DNA from 3 places in the Kitasatospora sp. LaBMicrA B282 genome. Region 2 is predicted to be linked to each of the others. Evidence: riboswitches for the same ligand, from Rfam matches in the RefSeq annotation. Region 2 holds a riboswitch; each other region holds the start of a gene.
What was found. Region 2 has a riboswitch for cyclic di-AMP ahead of ACQRUO_RS14585 (glycoside hydrolase family 16 protein). Riboswitches for the same ligand answer to the same signal wherever they lie in the genome.
Positions count from the first base shown of each region.

Region 1 (6,975 bases), on a different contig from region 2:
CGACGCCAACGGCGACGGCATGGGCGACCTGCCCGGCGTCCGCAGCCGGCTGCCCTACCTGCGGGACCTGGGCGTGGACGCGGTCTGGCTCTCCCCGTTCTACGCCTCCCCGCAGGCCGACGCCGGCTACGACGTGGCGGACTACCGCGCGGTGGACCCGATGTTCGGCACCCTGCTGGACGCCGACGCGCTGATCCGCGACGCCCACGAACTGGGCCTGCGGATCATCGTCGACCTGGTCCCCAACCACTCCTCCGACCAGCACGAGTGGTTCCAGCGGGCGCTGCGCGAGGGCCCCGGCTCGCCGCTGCGGGAGCGCTACCACTTCCGGCCCGGCAAGGGCGAGCAGGGCGAGCTCCCGCCCAACGACTGGGAGTCGATCTTCGGCGGCCCGGCCTGGACCCGCACCACCGACCCGGACGGCACCCCGGGCGACTGGTACCTGCACCTGTTCGCCCCCGAGCAGCCCGACTTCAACTGGGACAGCCCCGCGGTCGCCGACGAGTTCCGTTCGATCCTGCGGTTCTGGCTGGACATGGGCGTCGACGGCTTCCGGATCGACGTGGCGCACGGCCTGGTCAAGGCCCCCGGCCTGCCCGACCTCGGCACCGGCGACCAGCTCAAGCTGCTCGGCAGCGACGTGATGCCGTTCTTCGACCAGGACGGCGTGCACCAGATCTACCGCGCCTGGCGGCGGATCCTCGACGAGTACCCCGGGCAGCGGATCGCGGTCGCCGAGGCCTGGACCCCCACGGTCGAGCGCACCGCCCACTACGTCCGCCCCGACGAGCTGCACCAGGCCTTCAACTTCCAGTACCTGGGCACCTACTGGGACGCCGCCGAGCTGCGCACGGTGATCGACTCCTCGCTCGCCGCGATGCGCCCGGTCGGTGCGCCGGCCACCTGGGTGCTCTCCAACCACGACGTCACCCGGCACGTCACCCGGTTCGCCAACCCGCCCGGCCAGGGCACCCAGATGCGCAGCCCCGGCGACCGCGAGCTGGGCCTGCGCCGGGCCCGCGCCGCCACCCTGCTGATGCTCGCGCTGCCCGGCTCGGCCTACGTCTACCAGGGCGAGGAGCTCGGCCTGCCCGAGGTCACCGACCTGCCGGACGAGGTCCGCCAGGACCCCTCCTTCTTCCGCGCCAGCGGCCAGGACGGCTTCCGCGACGGCTGCCGGGTGCCGATCCCGTGGTCCGGCACCGCCGCGCCCTACGGCTTCGGCCCGCACGAGGGCGGCCCGAGCTGGCTGCCGCAGCCCGCCGAGTGGGCCGGGCTGAGCGTCGCGGCGCAGAGCGGCGACCCGGCCTCCACCCTCGAGCTCTACCGCAGCGCACTGCGGATCCGCCGCGAGCTGTCCGCGCTCGGCGCCGGCGACGAGCTCGAGTGGCTGCCGGCCCCCGCCGGGGTGTTGGCCTTCCGCCGCGGCTCCCTCGTCTGCCTGGTGAACACCACCGGAGAGCCGGTCGCCCACCCGACCGAGGGCCGGCTGCTGCTCGGCTCCGGGCCGGTCGAGCCGGGCCTGCTCGCTCCGGACAGCACCAGCTGGTGGGCGGTCTGACATGGTTGCAATAGGCTCTGGGCTCGTGACTACGGCGCGACTCTCGGACATCGCGGCGCAGGCGGGGGTCAGCGAGGCCACCGTCAGCCGCGTCCTCAACGGCAAGGCGGGCGTCTCCGCGGCGACCCGGCAGAGCGTGCTGGCGGCGCTGGACGTGCTCGGCTACGAGCGGCCGACCCGGCTGCGCCAGCGCAGCGCCGGTCTGATCGGGCTGATCACGCCCGAGCTGGGCAACCCGATCTTCCCCGCGCTGGCCCAGGTGATCGAGCAGGTGCTCAGCCGGCACGGCTTCACGCCGGTGCTCTGCACCCAGACCCCGGGCGGGTCCACCGAGGACGAACTGGTGGAGATGCTGGTCGAGCGCGGAGTGGCGGGCATCGTCTTCGTCTCCGGGCTGCACGCCGACTCCACCGCCGACCACGACCGGTACGCCAAGCTGACCGGCCGCCAGGTGCCGTTCGTGCTGATCAACGGCTACAGCGAGAAGATCGCCGCGCCCTTCATCTCGCCCGACGACCGGGCCGCGATGACCATGGCGGTGCAGCACCTGGCCGGGCTCGGCCACCGCAGGATCGGCCTGGCGGTCGGTCAGCGCCGCTTCGTCCCGGTGCTGCGCAAGATCGAGGGCTTCACCTCGGCGCTGCACTCGGTGCTCGGCGTCCCGGCCGAGGAGGCCGCCGAGCTGGTGCACCACACCCTCTTCACGGTCGAGGGCGGCCACGCCGCGGCCGGGGTCCTGCTGGAGCGCGGCTGCACCGCGATCGTCTGCGGCAGCGACCTGATGGCGCTCGGCGCGATCCGCGCGGTGCGCCAGCGCGGGCTCTCGGTGCCCGGCGACGTCTCGGTGGTCGGCTTCGACGACTCGCCGCTGATGGCCTTCACCGAGCCGCCGCTGACCACCATCCGCCAGCCGGTCGAGGCGATGGCCACCGCCGCGGTGGACGCGCTGCTGGAGGAGGTCGGCGGCCAGCCGGCCCAGCGCGCCGAGTTCATGTTCCAGCCCGAGCTGGTGGTGCGCGGCTCGACCGGAGCCCACCGGGACTGACGCTCACTGGGGCTGACAGTGCACTGGGACCGGCAGCGCACGGGGACTGCCAGCCCGCCGGGACCGACGCCGCACCGCGACCCGGCGGCGGGGGACCGGATTGCACCAGGGGGAGTAGGCGGGCGGGCGGCGCCGACTCGTGCTCGGCGGCGTCGGGGTGCTGCTGCTGGTCGGCCTCTACTTCCTGCTCGCCGCCACCATCCCGCGGTGGTGGTCGCAGCAGGTCGGCAGCGCGGTGCACGGCAGGCTCTCGGCCGGCCTGGTGCTCGGCCTGCTGACCGGCATCACCTGCACCCTGCTGCCGCTGCTGGTGCTCTGGTTCGGGCTGCGCCGGCGACGCACCTGGAAGGTCGCGCTGGCCTGGATCGTGGCCGCGCTGGTGCTCGCGCTGCCCAACCTCTGGACGCTCGGCGTGGTGGCGGGCAGCGGCAGCGCGGCGCACGCCGGCCAGCGGACGATGGACGTCAACGCCCCCTGGTTCCGCGGGGCCAGCCTGGCCGGTGCGCTGGTGGCGGCGGCGGTCTTCGCGGTGATGCTCTGGCTGATCTACCGGCGCCCCAAGCAGCCGCAGCGCTGACCGGCGGCACCGCGGCTCAGCCCTCGGTGTCGCGCCGGTACTCCCGGAGCAGCCGCGCCGAGTCGTCCGGATCGCCGGTCCGGGCCTCGGTGCGGCGGTCGTTCGCCAGGTAGTCGCGGACCACCAACTCCACCGCGTCCTGCGGGCTGCGGGTGCCGCACCGCAGCATCAGGTCGATGGCGACGTCGGCGTCCAGGCTGACGGTGACCTTGGCCATGGCTTCCCCCTCCGTACGGATCGTCGGCCACCAGCATGCCCCAACCGCGGCCCGGCACGCCCGAGGGCCGTCTCCCCCGGAGAGGTGGGGGAGACGGCCCTCATGGCTGTCCTGCGGAAGACCCCGGCCGGACCCCTCACAGGTCCGGCGCGGAGCGGTGCCGTGCGGGTCAGACCCGGCCGGCGAAGTCCGGGGCGTAGTTCGCGATGGTCTCGTACTTCACGCCCGAGCTCGGGTTGGCGGCCTCGACGAACTGGCCGTTGCCCACGTAGATGGCCACGTGGTAAACGCCCGAGTCCTGGCCGTTGTTCGACCAGAAGAGCAGGTCGCCCGGCTGCAGGCTGTTCATCGACACCGGGGTGGAGGCGGCGGCCTGGTCGGCGGCGACCCGCGGGATCGAGATGCCGGCCTTGGCCATCGCGGCCTGGGTCAGGCCGGAGCAGTCCCAGCCGCCGTTGCCGGTGCCGCCCCAGATGTAGGGCTGGCCGACCTGGGACTCGGCGAAGCTGATCGCGCTGGCCATCGCGCCGGTCGCGGCCGGGGCGCTGGTGGCGGCGGTGGTCTGGGCGTTGACCGCGGGCGCCGGGGTGGCGGGGGCCGAGGTGGTGGCGTCCTGGGTCGGAGCGCCCTGCTCGCCGTTGCCCAGCTTCAGGTGCTGGCCCGGGTAGAGCACGTCCGGGCCGTGGGTCAGCTCGGCCTTGTTGAGCTGGTAGAGCGCCTGCCAGCCGCCCTGCACGTGCTGGCTGTTGGCGATGGTGGAGAGCCAGTCACCGGGCTTGACGGTGTAGCTGCCGCCGTCGTGGTGCCAGGTGTGGTTCTGCCAGTGGCTGCCCTGCCAGGTGTGGCCGCCCTGCTGGGTCTGCTGGGCCGGCTGGCTCTGCTGGGCGGGGGCGGCCGGGGCCGGGGTCTGGGCGGCCGGGGCGGAGGTGTCGACGGAGGCGGGGGCGCCACCGGCGGTCAGGCCGGCCTGGATCGAGCAGACGGGCCAGGCGCCGGGGCCCTGGTCGGCCAGCACCTTCTCGGCGACGGCGATCTGCTGGTCCTTGGTGGCCTGGTCGGCCTGCGGCGCGTACTGGGTACCACCGTAGGCGGCCCAGGTGGAGGCGCTGAACTGCAGGCCGCCGTAGTAGCCGTTGCCGGTGTTGATGCTCCAGTCACCGGAGCTCTCGCACTGCGCGACCTTGTCCCACGTGGAGACCGGGGCGGCGGAGGCGGTGCCGGCGGTGATGCACGGCAGGGACAGACCGAGGCCGATCAAACCGGTGGCGGCGATCACCCGGCGGGCGTTGCGGGACGGACGGGTGGTGCCGGTCGTGGGCAGCATGAAGTCGCGATCCTCTCCTACGCCTGCGAGGTGAGCTGTCGGATTCGGACTGGAGTTGCCCGGCCGCGCTGCTGCGCGGCTTCACCCCTAGCCCTGGTCGTCGGTCCGTGGACCGGCGCCCGGGGCGGCTTACCTGGTTCCCCCGCTCCTGCCGTGGCTGCGATTTCGCGCTGCCAGCGCGTCCGGTGGCAGGACTAGGCGTCCGGCTGCGCTGGGTCCGTGTGGCTACGAACGGGGAGCACGTTAGACAGAGTTAAGTTGAATCCGCAAACAGCTGTGATGGCGGTCACACAGGCTGCACCAAAGCTTCAAGATCGAGGTCACCGCCCAGCTGAACGGCCGTCGGGGATCCGCCGGACAACGGGTCGTCAACTCGGCCCGGTGCGGTGGAAGGTGCCGGTGGTTCAGCCGAGTTGGGGCTGATGGTGCATCGGTTCCGGCGTTCGGTGATCTTGGGGGAGGCGGGGCCGGAAAAGGTGGCGCGAGAGCCGGTCGCCGGGTCGATGGTACGGATACGCAGCAATCTTCGAGCTCGACTGAATGTCCGTTTTGTACCTTCTGTTACTTCGTCAGTCCGGCGCGGCCGACGGTGCACTGGCGAACCGACTGGTCGTTCGGTCGTACTCGTACCAATGCTCGCGCGGTCCCGCCTCCGGCGCCTGCGGCCGCCGCCCGCCCGGGCCCGGGAACGCCGCCGGCCCGGCCCCCAGCGCAAGGGCTGGGAACCGGGCCGGTGTTGGCCGTCGGTGGACGTCCTGGCGGACGTCCTAGGGCTGGCGCCGGGGCGTCACTCGCCCGCGCCGGCCTCCTCGACCGAGGGGGCCTCGGCGAGCGGGCCCTCGACGACGGGCTCCCCGACCGGAGCCTCCGTCGGCTCCGGCAGCACGGCCAGGTACGCCGAGGCGATCAGCTGACCGAGCGTCGGGTAGGCGCCCAGCACGGCCGCGCTCGGGCAGCCGGTCTCCTCGGCGGCGGCCAGCAGCAGCTCCTCCGGCGCCTCCGGGCCGAAGACCAGCGGGGCCAGGGCCGGGCGCTGCGAGCCGGTGGCCCGCAGGTGCTCGACCGCGGCGGCCACCGAGCCCGGCACGTCCAGCGCGGCCGCCACCACCGGCACCGCGAGGCGGGCGGCGAGCAGCACGCCGGTGATCCCCGCCGCGTCGGCCGCCTCCGCACCGCCGATGGTGGTCAGCACCACGCCGTCGGCCGCCGTGGTGATGGCGAACAGCCGGGCGCGGTCGGCCCGGGCCAGCCCGGCCTCGGAGAGGCGGACGTGCACCGCCTCGGCCAGCAGCGGGTGCGGGCCGAGCGGGTCGGTGACCAGGGCGCCGGTCTCGGCGGCCAGGGCGTGCAGCTCCGTCAGGTAGGCGTGCGGGCCGGGCAGCAGCGGCAGCAGCACCGGGGCCGGCATGCCGGCCGCCAGCGCGGCGCCGATCAGCTGCTCGACCGTCGGGGTCGGCTGCTCGACGGCCTGCGGGAGGCCCTCCCCGTCCGCCGACTCGGCGCCGTCGAGGTGCTCGGCCTGCGGGGCGAGGGCGCTCGGCAGCCAGCCGGCCGCGATCTCGATGCCGGGCTGCTCGCCGCGGATCGCCGAGACCAGCTCCTCCACCAGCGTGAGCCCCGCGGGCGTCGCCTCGGCGGGTATGGCGAGCACGAGCGCCGGCGCGTTGACCGGCACCTGGGGCCGTTCGGGCCGACGGTGGCGCCCCCGCGCGCGGGAGCCTGGCGTGCGGACGGGCAGTGGTGCGCCCGGGATGGCTGCAGTGCTCATGGCAGCAGATCGTAGGACATGGACGTGGTCGTCCGGCATCCGGCCGGGCCCTTCGCCGCGTCAAGGAGGGAGCGGTGCGCCGGCGGCCGGCCGACGGGGGCGAGCGGGGCAACTCGGACAAGCCGCGGCAAAAACCCTGCCGAGCCGGGGCTGATGTGACGGTGCGTGAGGAAGTGGCTGCGAAGTTGATCATTTGTCGGGGGTGTCAATGACCGAACCGGTCAGCCTTGCTCACCGCGCAGCCGACGCCTGGTCACGGATCATTGGCCGATTTGTTACCCGATGTCGGTTTCCCCGGCCGCTCAGGTGGGCTTGGTGACCGGTTTGGTCACCTCTTGTACAGGCTTCTGCACGCGCAAAATCACATGCCGATGCACGTGCATTAGCGTTATTATTACGACTAGTAAGGCATCAGCCCTGCCCGTACGAGCCGGAGGCGGCCGGCGGCCGGAGCGCGGTCGGGCGTCGAGTAGTACGAGCACT
Region 1 covers NZ_JBNQTI010000010.1:656-7,630, reverse strand. Annotated here, with positions in the region: gene ACQRUO_RS05145 (glycoside hydrolase family 13 protein) at 1-1,561, shown strand, start outside; gene ACQRUO_RS05140 (LacI family DNA-binding transcriptional regulator) at 1,563-2,606, shown strand; gene ACQRUO_RS05135 (hypothetical protein) at 2,746-3,183, shown strand; gene ACQRUO_RS05130 (hypothetical protein) at 3,200-3,400, opposite strand; gene ACQRUO_RS05125 (transglycosylase family protein) at 3,570-4,724, opposite strand; cyclic di-AMP (ydaO/yuaA leader) riboswitch at 4,732-4,896, opposite strand; gene ACQRUO_RS05120 (hypothetical protein) at 5,512-6,492, opposite strand.
Region 1: linked by a shared signal. The riboswitch ahead of ACQRUO_RS05125 (transglycosylase family protein) and the one ahead of ACQRUO_RS14585 (glycoside hydrolase family 16 protein) in region 2 are both predicted to bind cyclic di-AMP.

Region 2 (6,975 bases):
CTCGCTCGGCGACCGCCTGGGCCTGTACACCGCGATGGCGGGCGCCGGCCCGCTGACCAGCACCCAGCTCGCCGAGCGCACCGGCCTGCACGAGCGCTACCTGCGCGAGTGGCTGGCCGCCCAGGTCGCCGGCGAGTACGTGCAGTACGACGCGGACACCGAGACCTACCTGCTGCCCGACGAGCACGCCGCGGTGCTGGCCGACCCGACCGCGCCCACCTACCTGGCCGGCTTCTTCACCCTGATGCAGGCCGCCTACGGCACCGAGGACCTGCTGATGGAGGCGTTCCGCACCGGCCGGGGGGTCGGCTGGGAGGAGCACAGCGACGCGTTGTTCGCCGGCACCGCCAAGTTCTTCCGGCCCGGCTACGCGGGCGCCCTGGTCCCGCAGTGGATCCCGGCGATGAACGGCACCGAGCGCAAGCTGCAGAGCGGCGCCGAGGTCGCCGACGTGGGCTGCGGCTACGGCTGGTCGACCATGCTGATGGCCAAGGCCTACCCGAACTCCCGGTTCCACGGCTTCGACTTCCACCGGCCCTCGATCGAGCGGGCCCGGGAGCTGGCCGCCGAGCAGGGCCTGGCCGACCGGGTCGACTTCGACGTCGCCACCGCCCAGGACTTCCCGGGCGGCGGCTACGACCTGATCACCTTCTTCGACTGCCTGCACGACATGGGCGACCCCGGCACCGCGCTGCACCACGCGGAGGAGGCGCTGGCCCAGGACGGCACCTGCATGATCGTCGAGCCGAACGCCTCCGGCGAGCTGCTGGAGAACGTCAACCCGATCGGTCGGGCGTTGGTGTCCACCTCCGTCGCGGTCTGCCTGCCCTCCGCGCTGGCCCAGCACGGACCGGAGGCGCTGGGCAACCACGCGGGTGAGGCGGCCATGCGCTCGCTGGCCGACAAGGCCGGGCTGCACCACTGGAAGCTGGCGGCCGAGAGTCCGATCAACCGGGTCTACGCCGCCTCCCGCTGAGACCCCGGCTCCCGCTGAGACCCCGGCTCCCGCTGAGACCGCTGCCGCCCCGCGGCCTCCCCTCCCACCTCCTGCTACCTCCCTCCTCGACCGCCTCTGGGCCCGGCGGTCGCCGCCCGGCCGGGTTTGTCGGGGCCCGGCTTGACCCGGCCTCCCCGACGGGAGCACGCTCGTTGCGTGACTCCGTCCGGGGAGGCCGGGCTGCGGCGGATCTGCGCCGTGATCGACCTGCTGCTCGACGCCGTCGACGAGGAGACCCTCCTGCCGGCGCTCTTCCCGTTGCTGCTCCGCGCGGTGCCCGGCGACAGCCTCACCTGGTCCATCCGCACCCCCGGCGGCCGCCACCCGCTGACCCTGCCCGCCGCTCTCTTCACCCCCGGGGCGCTGGCCGACTTCTTCCGCGAGGCCCCGGCCGACCCGCTCTTCGCGCACACCAACGGCGGCAGCGGCGTCCCGGTGCGCCGCAGCGACCTGCAGTCCCGCACCGAGTACCACCGGCTGGGCACCTATGGTGAGGTGCTCGGCCCGACCGGCATCGAGTACCAGCTGGCGATGGCCTTCCCGGCCGGCTGGACCACGGGCGGGCGGCGCACCGTGGCGATGATCGTCAACCGGACCGGCAGCGACTTCCCCGACCGGGACCTGGACTCCGCCACCCTGCTGCGCACCCGGCTGGGCCACGCCTTCGGCCGGCTCGCCCCACCGCTGCCACCGCCCGCCACCGACCTCGCCCCGCTCACCGCGCGCGAGTCCGCCGTGCTCGACCTGCTCGCCCGCGGCCTGACGGACCGGCAGATCGGCCACCGCCTCGCGGTCTCCGCCCGGACCGTGGACAAGCACCTGGAACACGCCTACGCCAAGCTCCGGGTCCACAGCCGGGTCGCCGCCGCCGCTGCCTGGCGCGACGCGGGCGGCCGGTGACCGGCACCGCCCGACCGGTGGCGCCTTGACCTCGGTGAGACGATGGAGGTGAGGGAGGGGGAGCTGGAGGAGACGAACCCCAGCGACGGCGGCCGCTCGACCCACCCGGAGGAGACGAACCCCGGGGCCCGCAGGCGGTCCGCGTCAGATCCGGCAGCCGGGCACCGGCGCCGCGGAGCCCAGGGGGTACCGGCGATCAGGCGGCTCCACGGTGAACCAGGGATCGCGTCCACCGGTTTTGCACACCGTGGACGGCACGCCCCCCGGGGCGGGACGTGTCCAACCGACAGCGGGCACCGCCCGGCACAGCGGACCCCGCGCGGCCGCCCCGCGAACGGCGCCGATCAGCTGCCGACCGTGCCACCCGACGTTCCGGCCCACTGATCCCCGACCTCGCGGAGGACGGCCCACCAACCCCGAATCTGCCCTAGGCACCCACTGGCCCACGGTTCCGGAACCGCGGGCCAGTGCGCTGCCCGAAACAGTCCCGAAACAGCTGTCCCCGACAGCTGCCCGGAGGGCTGCCCCGGCGGCCGGCCGGTACCCAGGGCCCGGACGCGGCACTGCCCGGCAGCCGTCTTCGCGGGCGCCGGGCAGCGGTGTGGGGGCCGGACTCAGCAGGTGGTGTCGATCAGGTAGAACGACGCGTAGTGGTCCGAGGTGTAGTAGTCCGAGCCGTCCTGGCCGGTGATGATCCGGCGGGTGCCGCGGGTCGGGGCGCCCGGGGTGACGACCGTGTACTCCTGGTAGTAGCCGTACGGCTCGCTGGGGAGCACGCCCTCGCGGTTCTGGAAGGTCTCGCCGTCCTCGGAGTACGGGAACGGGCCGCCCTGGGCGATCAGGTTGAGGGTGTCGTCCGCCTGGCTGGGGAGGGCGGACTGGCAGATGTTGCCGCTGACGTCCGCGTGGGCGGAGCCGGCGAATACGGCGGTGGGGGCCAGGGTGAGCAGGCCGACGGTGACAACGGAGGCGGTACGCGACTTCAACGCGCGTAGAAACGTCTGCATGAGCAGCAGTGTGGGGGACCTGACAGATGGCTGGGAAGGCGCTGGGAGCAGGTCAGGGAGAGTCTTCATGTCCACGTAACTGGGGCGGGGTTCAGGAGATGGACGTGCGTTGCTTCCCTTCCGTTTCGGGGCGGATGTGAAGAGATGTGACTGGAGCGACATTGATGATGATCACACCATCTGCCTAACCTTCAGGCTGCTCGCCTCCCCAGCGGCGGGCCCAGCCGTCGGGGCGCCGAGTCCTGCCTGCCCGGGGGCCGGACACAGAGCACCGCACCAGGCAGGAGCGGGGGACCCAGGCAGTACTGCCGAGCTCCCGCTCGCCCGTGCCCGTTGACGGTCACGGTGGGTGGGGGTGCGGCTCGGGGTGAAGTCGGGAACGCGCCGTCGGCGCCGTCCGACCGGGCCACCTTGCGGTCCGAACCCGACAGCTCACCTCGCAGGCGTCGCAAGAGGAACCTCCGTGATCCCTTCCGCCACCCCTGCCCGCCTCGGCGTCCTCGCCGGCGCCCTCGGCCTGCTCGCCGTTCCGATGGTCGGCCAGGCCCAGGCCTGGAGCTGGCCCTTCGGCACGCCCACCGTGACCCAGGACCGGCTCACCCCGACCACCGCCACCGCCGGTGCCTCCACCACCGCCTCGCTGGCGCTGCACGCCAGTTCCTGCTTCACCGTGAAGACGGTGGGCGTGGGCGTGCGCGACGCCGCCGGGAACAACCTGGACTTCCCCGGCAACCTCAGCAACCCCCAGCTCTGCCCGGGCGGCGTGACCCTGAACACCGGGGCGCGCAGCTTCGCGAGCGGCACGTACACCGTGTTCGGCTTCTACCAGGACCAGGCGGGCGCCTGGCACGACCTGCCGAGCCAGACCCTCACCGTCGGCAACGCCCCGGCGCCCGCTCCCGCCCCCGCGCCGACCCCTGCCCCCGCACCGGCGCCCACCCCCACCCCCACTCCGGCGCCGACCCCCACCCCCACGCCGGCCCCCGCCCCGGCCCCCGCGGGCTCCCCCGTCCCCGGCCAGTCGCTCATCTGGTCCGACGAGTTCAACGGCCCGCTGGACAGCGGCAAGTGGAACGACACCTCCAGCAGCTCGTACCAGTACGGCACCCACAACCCGAACGACAACAAGCTCGACTGGATCGACCCCGCCGACGTCTCGGTGGCGAACGGCGTGGCCACCTTCACCGCCCAGCCGTCCTCGAACACCCTGGAGAACGGCAAGCAGGCCTGGACCACCGGGCTGCTCACCACCGAGGGCAGCGGCCAGGGCTTCCAGGTGAAGACCGGCGACTACGCCGAGGCCCGGGTGCAGCTGCCGTCCGCGCCCGGCGCCTGGCCGGCGCTGTGGACCTGGCAGAGCAACGGTTCGCCGGCCGGCAACAACGAGATCGACTCCTTCGAGTACCACCCGGACAACCCGAACCTGCTGGAGCTGACCAACCACGTCAACTTCGCGCAGAAGTACTGGACCGACGCGGGCAACGTCCAGGCGGGCCAGTGGGTGACCATCGGCACCTACTACGGCGCCAACTCCGTCGACTACTACGTCAACGGCGTGAAGGTGTTCTCCGACAACACCGGCGTGGGCGCGAACTTCTCCGCCTACCTGATCCTCAACCTGTCGATCAGCGCCGGCCAGTACCACCCGGCGCCGAGCGGCTCGGCCCCGATCAGCTTCGCCGCGGACTACGTGCGCGTCTACCACTGACGCCGCGGAAGCACAGTGGCCCGGATCCACCAGGATCCGGGCCACTGCCGTCTTCTGACGGCTGCTCAGGGAGCCAGAACCGCACCCAGCCGCTCCGCGATCTGGCGCATCACCAGCACCAGGCCCGAGGCGCCGCTGCGCTCCTCCAGGGCCCGGATCCGCGCCTCGGGGCCGGAGACCGAGAGCGCGGTGGGCGTCGGTGCGCCCGGCACCGCGACCGCGATGCAGCGCACCCCGATCTCCTGCTCCTGGTCGTCCACCACGTACCCGTTCTCCCGGGCCACGGCCAGCTGGGCGAACAGCTCGTCGACGTCGGTGACGGTGAACTCGGTGTGCGCGGGCAGCGGTTGGGTGCCCAGCACGGCGCGGGCCTCGTCGCTCGGCAGCTGGGCGAGCAGCGCCTTGCCGACCCCGGTGCAGTGCGGCTGGACCCGGCGGCCGACCTCGGTGAACATCCGCATCGAGCGGCGCGACTGCACCTGGCCGACGTAGACCACCTCGCCGCCCTCCAGCACCGCGAGGTTGGCGGTCTCGCCGGTGGCCTCCATCAGCTCCGCCAGGTAGGGCCGGGCCCAGCTGCCCAGCAGGCGCCCGGCGGTCTCACCGAGCCGGATCAGCCGCGGGCCCAGGGTGTAGCGGCGCGCGGTGTCCTGGCGGACATACCCCTGCTGTGCGAGGGTACGAACCAGTCGGTGGATGGTCGGCATCGGCAGGCCGGAGGTGGTGGACAGCTCACTGAGGGTGGCCACGCCGCCCGCGTCGGCGAGTGCTTCGAGGAGTTGGAAGGCGCGCTCGACCGACTGCACGCTGCCTGCGGAGGCTCGCTCGGTTCCGGTCGAAGCTGCGGCGGGGGTGCTGGCCACCGGCATTCCCTTTGCTGTCGGGGGAGGAGTAGAGTCCCAGCGATCTACCTCAACAAACCGTTGAAATTCTGTATCGCGGAAACTAGGGTCCACCTTACAGAATCGAACTCGCCAGTAGGTGGGTCAGATCAACCGAGGGAAGCCTCCACCGGGGCTCCCTACACCAGCGCTACGCCAAGGAGTGTCCTGCCCATGGCTACCGACCAGGGACCGTCCGCCAGCCTTCCGTCGGGGGATGCCCCGGCCACCGCTCCCGCTCCGGTCGTCACTGTCGCCGGCCCGCGTGTCCCCCGGGCGGAGGAGGTGCTCACGCCCGAGGCGGTCGCCTTCGTGGTCGGCCTCCACCGGGCCTTCGAAGGCCGGCGCCAGGAACTCCTCGCCCGCCGTCACAGCCGCCGGACCGAGATCGCCCAGGCCGGCACCCTCGACTTCCTCCCCGAGACCGCCGCCATCCGGGCCGGCGACTGGACGGTGGCCCCGGCGCCGCGGGCCCTGCAGGACCGCCGCGTCGAGATCACCGGGCCGACCGACCGCAAGATGGTGATCAACGCCCTCAACTCCGGTGCCAAGATCTGGCTGGCCGACTTCGAGGACGCCACCTCGCCGACCTGGCACGCGGTGGTCTCCGGCCAGGTCAACCTGATCGACGCCTACGAGGGCCGGATCGACTTCACCACCCCCGAGGGCAAGGAGTACAAGCTCAAGCCCGCCGCGGAGCTCGCCACCGTGGTGGTGCGCCCGCGTGGCTGGCACCTGGACGAGAACCACCTGATGGTGGACGGCGTACCGGTGGCCGGCGCATTCTTCGACTTCGGCCTGTACTTCTTCCACAACGCCGCGCGGCTGCTGGCCAAGGGCGAGGCGGACCCGAACTCCGGACCCTACTTCTACCTGCCGAAGACCGAGAGCCACCTGGAGGCGCGGCTCTGGAACGACGTCTTCACGCACGCCCAGCGCACGCTCGGCATCGAGCACGGCACCATCCGGGCCACCGTGCTGATCGAGACCGTCATGGCCGCCTTCGAGATGGACGAGATCCTCTACGAGCTGCGCGACCACGCGGCCGGCCTGAACGCGGGGCGATGGGACTACCTGTTCTCGATCGTCAAGAACTTCCGTGACGCCGGCGAGAAGTACATCCTGCCGGACCGCAACAGCGTGGGCATGACCTCGCCGTTCATGGCCGCGTACGCCCGCCTGCTGGTGCAGACCTGCCACAAGCGCGGCGCCCACGCGATCGGCGGCATGGCCGCCTTCATCCCCAGCCGCAAGGACGCCGAGGTCAACGCCGCCGCGCTGGCCAAGGTCAAGGCGGACAAGGAGCGCGAGGCCGGCCTGGGCTTCGACGGCTCCTGGGTCGCCCACCCCGACCTGGTCCCGGTCGCCCGCGCCTGCTTCGACGCGGTGCTCGGCGAGGCGCCCAACCAGAAGGACAACCCGGGCCCGGCCGAGCCGGTCGCCGCCGCCGAGCTGCTGGACATCGCCGGGGCCGGCGGTTCC
Region 2 covers NZ_JBNQTI010000042.1:24,033-31,007, reverse strand. Annotated here, with positions in the region: gene ACQRUO_RS14600 (class I SAM-dependent methyltransferase) at 1-976, shown strand, start outside; gene ACQRUO_RS14595 (response regulator transcription factor) at 1,154-1,897, shown strand; gene ACQRUO_RS14590 (ribonuclease domain-containing protein) at 2,512-2,904, opposite strand; cyclic di-AMP (ydaO/yuaA leader) riboswitch at 3,164-3,365, shown strand; gene ACQRUO_RS14585 (glycoside hydrolase family 16 protein) at 3,368-4,612, shown strand; gene ACQRUO_RS14580 (IclR family transcriptional regulator) at 4,678-5,481, opposite strand; gene aceB (malate synthase A) at 5,668-6,975, shown strand, end outside.

Region 3 (6,975 bases), on a different contig from region 2:
GTCTCCCGGTCTCGCCTCGTCCAGACTGACGCGCTGCCCCCCGAACGCCTGCGCCTGCGAGGTGCGCGGCAGGGTCACTCCCGCCTGCCGCCACGCCCAGTACATCAGACCCGAGCAGTCGAAGGTGCCGGGCCCGGTGGAACCGTAGACGTAGGGCGAGCCGAGCTTGCTCAGCGCGGCGGCCACCGCGGCGGCGGCCCGGTCGGAGGCCGGCGGCTGGCTGCCCAGGTCGACCCGGTCGGCGCCCCGGGTGGCGCGCTCGTGCGCCTCCTGGGCGTCCTGGGCGAGCAGCTGGGCGCGCTCGGCGCTGGAGAGGGTGTCCAGCAGCGTCTGGGCGCTCTTCAGCCGCTGCTGCACCTGCTGCTTGCTCTGGGCCAGCGTGGTCCGCACCGTCTCCAGTTCGGCCAGCTTGGCGGTCGCCTCGCTGCGCCGCTGGTCCAGCCGGCGCTGCTGCTCCACCACCTCGTGCAGCGAGGCCGCCTGCTCCCGCCCGACCTCGGCCAGGCTGCGCGCCTTGAGCAGGTAGCCGGCCGGGTCGGAGGAGAGCATCAGCTGCACCGTCGGGTCCATCCCGCCGGCCCGGTACTCGGCGGCCGCCACCGTGGCCAGGGTGGTGCGCATCTTGTTGAGGGCGTCCTGCCCCTGCGCCACCTGCGCCTGGAGGTTGCTCGCCTCGGACTGCAGCCGCTTGGCGTCCTCCTCCGCGGCGTTGGACTTCTCCGAGGCCTGCTCGGCCTCCCCGTAGAGCTGGTCGACCTGGGCCTTGACGTCGTTCTTGTCCGGCTTGGCCGGGGCACCCTGCGCACTGGCCGTCATCGCCAGCGCGGTGGTCGCGGCGGCGGTGACCGCCAGCACCCGGGCGAACCGGCGCGCGGTGCCCGGCGGGGGTGTGATCGCCATCACTGACGACTCCAATCGCCGTGAGGGCTCGGGCGAGCACCTCGGGGAAGCCTCGGGGACCGGGAGCCGCGGGAATCGCGAGGAGCACCGCAGGCGCTGAGGTCCGAGCGCAGACGTTAGCGAGTCGGAACGGATGAGTCCAAACCCCTGCCGATACGAATATTTGATCCCTAATCGGACATCCGACCGGGAATCGCACCGGTGGCGACAACGCGAACGGCCCGGCCTCCACGGGGGAGGCCGGGCCGTCGCCGGGCCGGTTCGACCGTCGCCGGTCGGGTCGGACGCCGGGTCAGACGTGGATGATGGCGGCGATCGGCATCGCGGTGGCCGAGACGAAGCTGACCACGGCACCGGTGTGCGGGGCGTGGATCGCCTGGCCGCCACCGGCGTACATGCCGATGTGGTGCATGTCCGAGAACCAGACGATCAGGTCGCCCGGCTGCGCCTTGGAGATGTCGGTGCCGATGTTGGTACCGGCGGTGGCCTGCTCCTGCGAGGTGCGCGGCAGCGAGACGCCGACCTGCGCGTAGGCCCACTGCATCAGGCCCGAGCAGTCGAAGGTACTCGGACCGGCGGCACCGTAGACGTAGGTGGCGCCCAGCTTGGTCTCGGCGGCGGCGAGCGCGGCCGCGCCGGCCGAGCTGCCGGTGACCGGCGGGGCCGGGGTGCTGGTGCTGGTGCTGCCACCACCGCCGCTGCTCGAACCGAGGTTGGTGCGGGAGGAGTCGCGCGAGGCGGCGGCCTGGGCGTTGGCCTGGGCGGTCGCCTTGGCCTGCGCGGCGGCGGCATCGGCGGCGGCCTTGGCCTGCGCGGCGGCCTGCGCCTCCTGCTGGGCTATCTGCTGGCGCTGCTGCTCGGTCAGCGAGTTGAGCAGGTTCTGCGCCTGAGTCAGCTTCGCCTGGACCTGCTCCTTGGCGGTCTTCAGCTGCTGGGTGGTGGCGTCCAGGTCGGCGAGCTTGTTCTGCGCGTCCGTCTTGGACTGGGCGAGCGTCGTCTCCTCGCTCTTCAGCTCCTTCAGCGTCTCCGCCTGGGTGCTGTTGAGCTGGTTGATCGAGCTGGCCTGGTTGAGGAAGTTGTCCGGGCTGGACGACAGCATCATCTGCACGGTGGGCGAGATGCCGTTGCTGGCGTACTGGTCGGCGGCCACCGAGGCGAGACCCGCCTGCAGGTTGGTCACCTGGTCCTGCTGCCGCGCCACCTGGTCCTGCAGGTCGGTCACCTGCTGCTGCAGCTGCTGCTGCTTGGCCTGGGCACCGTCGAACTGCTGGGTGGCCTGCTCCGCCTGGTTGTTCAGGTCGTCGACCTGGGCCTTGACCTGGTCGATGGTCGGCGCCGGGTCGGCGTGCGCGGCTCCCTGGGCGGAGAGCGCGACGGCGGTGGCGGCGGCCGCGGTCAGGATCGACGTGCGGGTACGGCCGACAGGCTTGGGACGACGATGGGACGCCACGGATCCTTCTTCCCTCGAACCGCCTACCGGGTGAGCTGACGGGTTCGGGCTGGAAGATGCCCTACGACGCCTCACCGGCCTGCCGGCCGACCTGGCGCCGATTCACCCCGGAGGAACGTGTGGTTCCCCGGCTCCGGTCCACGGCTCCCCCGCAGGGGCTCCCCGTCGGGCAGTCACCTGCCCGTGCCGCTTTCCGAACTCGGCGGTAACCCCCGCTGCCACCCGGGTCGGGTGATCGCCATCGCGTGGGTCCGGTTGCCGACCCTAGTAACTGATCTGTGATCCGTTCAAATCCTTGTCAGAAAAACCGGGAAACTTTGACTCTGCGTGCTATGGAGATCACCAACGTGTGATCACGAAGTACACGGACAAGTGACGCCGGCCACACCCTGGGGTGACACGGGTTCAGGAGCACGGGCAGCGCGGCGGGGCGACGGCGGGTCAGCCGTCGAACCGGCGCTCGGATCGGATCGGGACGAACCGGTCAGCCGCCGCTGCGGTCTGCCGCTGAGCGAGCTTGCGGGCGAAGCAGCAGGGCCGCGGCCCTCAAACGCGGCGGATGGTGAGGATCGGGCCGATCACCGAGGCCTGCATGATCCGCACCACGTCACCGGTGTGCGGGGCGTGCACCACGTTGCCGTTGCCGATGTACATCCCCACGTGGTGCGCGTCCTGGCCGTAGATGACCAGGTCACCGGGCTGGGCCTGGGCCAGGCTGGGCACCGCGGTGCCCACCGTGGCCTGCTCCTGCGAGGTGCGCGGCAGCGAGACGCCGGCCTGCTCGTAGGCCCACTGCATCAGGCCCGAGCAGTCGAAGGTGCTCGGACCGGTGGCGCCCCAGACGTAGTTGTCGCCGAGCCGGCTGAGGGCGGCCGTCACGGCCGCGCCGGCGTAGCCGGAGGCCGGCGGCAGGTTGGCCGTGGAGCCCAGGTCGGTCCGGTCGGCGCCGCGCGAGGCCCGGTCCTGGGCTGCCTGCTGGGCCGCCAACTGCGCCCGCTGCGAGGCGGTCAGCGAGTTCAGCAGCTTCTGCGCGGCCGAGAGCTTGTTCTGCACGTCGGTCTTGGCCTGGTTCAGCTGCTGGGTCGAGGCGTCCAGCTGGGCCAGGGTGTCGGCGGCTTCCTTCTTCTCCTGGTCGAGGTTGCGCTCCTCGGACTGCAGCGACTTGAGCACGTCGGCCTCGGTGCTGCTGGCCACCTGCATGCTGGCCGCCTGGTCCAGGTACTGGCCCGGGTTGGAGTTGAGCATCAGCTGGACCGACGGGTCGACCCCGCCGTTCTGGTACTGGTCCGCGGCCACGCCGGCCAGGCCGGTCTGCAGCTGGGTCACCTGGTCCTGGGTGCGGGCCACCTGGTCCTGCAACTGGGAGGCCTGCTGGCGCAGCTGGTCGCCGCGCTCCTTCGCGCCGTCGAACTGCTGGGTGGCCTGCTCCGCCTGGGTGTTCAGGTCGTCGATCTGCGCCTTGACCTGGTCGATCGAGGGCGCCGGATCGGCCCAGGCCCCGCTCTGCGCGGAGATCGCGACAGCAGTCGCAGCAGCGGCGGTCAGCACGGAGATCCGCGCGCGGCTCGGCTGCTTCGGACGGCGATGGGACGCCACGGACTGCTCCTTCTTCTGCCGGTCTCACCCGATCGGATGAGTGACCGGAAAAATAGGTTTGACGCCAGACCCTAGTGAACATCACTTCCCTGCGCCACTCCCTCGCCGCGACGAACCACCTGCGGCGTACGGGATTTCACCAGGTCTTCACCCGGTGAGGGCTGTTCAGCTGCGAGCCAGCCGGTTCAGCAGCAGCACCGAGGAGACCGGGCGCGCGCCGGCCTTGCGCACGCCGTCGGCCACCTCGCGGTCGGCCGAGACGACCACCACCGGGCGCCCCTGCGGCTCGGCCCGCACCAGCTGCCGGATCAGCTCGTCCGCGGTCTGGCCGGTCTTGCTGAACCGCACCCGCACCCCGCGCGGCGGTGCCATGATCACCGGCACGTCCAGGTCCTGGCCGTCGAAGACGCAGGTCACCTCGGCCTGGGTGCGCTGGGCGAGCATCGCCAGGCCGCCCAGCAGCCGCAGCCGCTGCTTCTCCAGCGGCAGCGTCGGGTAGCCGGTCTTGGTCACGTTGTAGCCGTCCACCACCAGGTGGACCTGCGGGATCGCCAGCAGCTGGTCGAGCAGGGCCGGGTCGTCCTCGGCCAGCCCCCGGCGGGCCACGTCGTGCGGCGAGGCCGCGCCCGGCACCACCGCGTCCACCAGGTCGGCCGGGTGCAGCTGGGTGACCGGCAGGGCCAGCTCGCGCTGCAGGCCCTGGGCGGACTGCAGCACGGTGTCCAGCAGCAGGCGCAGCCGCATGTCCTCCACACTGCGCCCCTCGCGCGCCGAGCGGCGCCCGGTCTCCAGTGCGGCCTCCAGCTCGGCCACCCGGTGCCGCAGCCGGCGGTTCTCGCTCTCCGCCGCGCCGCGCTCGGCGGTGGCGGCGGCCGCGGCGGCGCCCAGCTCGGCCTGCAGCTTGCGGGCCTCGGCCTGCGCCCGGCGGGTGTCGCTCTCCAGGCCGCGCAGCTTCTTGCGCAGCGCCTCCAGCTCGCGGCGGGTGCTCTCACCGTCGCTGCGCTGGCGGTCCAGATCGGCGCGGGCCGCGGCGCGGGTGGCGGTCAGCTCCTCCTGGAGCTTCTCCACCAGCCGGGCCGACTCGGCGGCGGCGTCCTCCACGTCGGCCCGCTCGGCCTGCTCGCCGACCTCGGCGACCAGCCGGGTCCAGCCCCGGCTGCGCAGCAGGTAGGCGGCGGCGGCCACGTCCATCGGCTCGGCCGCGCCCGGGACCTGGCCGGACTCCAGGGCCTTGACCAGGTCCGGCTGGCCCAGCCGCAGCCGGTCCGCTATCCGCAGCCGGAAGACCGGCTCGGACTCCAGCGCGGCGGCCAGTGCGGTGCCGGCGTACTTGGCCCGGCGGGCCGGGGTGAACTTGGCGTACGGGCGCAGCGAGGCGGGCAGTTCGGAGACCGGCAGACCGCCGAGCGCGTCGGCGGCCAGGCCCACCACGCGCCGGCGCACGCCCTCGGGCAGCGGGCGGTCCAGCCGCTCGGGCTCGGGCTGGTCGACGCCAGGCTCGGGCCGGTCGGCACCGGCGGCGGGCTGGTCAGCACCGGCACCGGCCGGGGTCGGCTCGACCGCCGGCTCGTCGGGCGAGACCGGCTCGACGCCCGGCTGCTCGCCCGCCGGCTGCCCGGTCGTGCCCGGCTGCGCCACGGCCGCGAGGTCGGCCGGCGCGGTCGGGTCCGCAGCGGGCTCCGGCCCCTGCGGCTCGGCGGCCTCCCTGGCTGCGTCCATCGCGTCCTCGGCTCCGATCCCGATCCGCGCCACTCCGCGCCGATCTGCCCTGTCTCTGTTGTCTGCCCGGTCCCGGGCCGCTCCGGCGCACGCCGGGGGCCGGGTCCCACCGCCCGGTGCAATTGTCGCGTGCGCGGCGAGAATTTTTCAGCTGCCCTGGCGGGCCGGCTCAGCCGGCGTCGGCCACCGGCTCGCCGGTCACCTGCTCCTCGGCGCCCGGCCGGGTCACCAGCTCGACCTGGTCGACCGCGTTGCACCAGCGGCAGCGGATCGACTCGAGGGTCTCGGTGAGCACCTCGGTCTCCTCCACCTTGGCCTCGCCGGCCAGGTCCAGGTGCAGGTACTCGACCACCCGGGAGGAACGGGTCACGTCGAACCGGGTCAGGTTCCCGCAGAGGGTGCAGCGCCAGCGAGTCTCGGGGGTGGGCGCGGGGACGGGCATCAGCGGGGTCCTCTCGGCTCGGGTCTGGTCCGGTCCGATGTGCCGGCCAGGCCTCCAGCCTAGGGCCTGACGCTGTGACGGCGGGCACCGGATACCGGTTCCCACCAGCACTCCCGTCCTCTCGAACGTCCGCTCGCCATCGAGCGGGCCGAGGCCGTGAAACCCGGCCTCACCCGCTCGCCGTACACGGCGGTGTCGCGGGCCTGGCGACGCGGAATGGATCCGCTCATGCCAGACCGGCGCGACGACGCGGTGACCCCGCTCGTCACCTACCTCCTGATCGCGCTCAACTGCCTGGTCTTCCTGGCCGGCCCGAGCGGCATCGCCCCGCACTACGGCGCGACCCCCGCCGCCCGCGCCTGCGCCGCCCAGCACTACCAGCAGCAGTGGGGCGCGGTGCCGGCGGAGCTGCTGGGCAACCGCCCGTTGACCCAGGTTCAGCTGGCCGGGCTCGCTCCCCCGGTGCGCGGCTGCCCGCTGCTCGCCACCCCGCACAAGGTGCCCGCGCTCTCCGCGCTCACCTCGCTCTTCGTGCACGGCGGCTGGCTGCACCTGCTGGGCAACATGCTCTTCCTCTTCGTCTTCGGCGCCGGGGTCGAGGAGCGGCTGGGCCGGGTGCGCTTCCTCCTCTTCTACCTGTGCGCCGGCGTACTGGCCGCCTACGGCTACGCGGCGGCCGGCGGCGGCACCGGTCCGGACGCGCTGCGCCCGCTGGTCGGCGCCTCGGGGGCGATCGCCGGGGTGCTCGGCGGCTACCTGCGGCTCTACCCGCGGGCCCGGGTGACCACCCTGGTCCCGTTCCTCTTCTTCCTGCCGCTGCGGCTGCCGGCCTGGCTGGTGCTCGGGCTCTGGTTCGCGCTGCAGTGGT
Region 3 covers NZ_JBNQTI010000144.1:17,477-24,451, reverse strand. Annotated here, with positions in the region: gene ACQRUO_RS30095 (NlpC/P60 family protein) at 1-900, opposite strand, end outside; gene ACQRUO_RS30090 (NlpC/P60 family protein) at 1,193-2,350, opposite strand; cyclic di-AMP (ydaO/yuaA leader) riboswitch at 2,357-2,506, opposite strand; gene ACQRUO_RS30085 (NlpC/P60 family protein) at 2,897-3,946, opposite strand; gene ACQRUO_RS30080 (NYN domain-containing protein) at 4,112-5,665, opposite strand; gene ACQRUO_RS30075 (hypothetical protein) at 5,835-6,107, opposite strand; gene ACQRUO_RS30070 (rhomboid family intramembrane serine protease) at 6,336-6,975, shown strand, end outside.
Region 3: linked by a shared signal. The riboswitch ahead of ACQRUO_RS30090 (NlpC/P60 family protein) and the one ahead of ACQRUO_RS14585 (glycoside hydrolase family 16 protein) in region 2 are both predicted to bind cyclic di-AMP.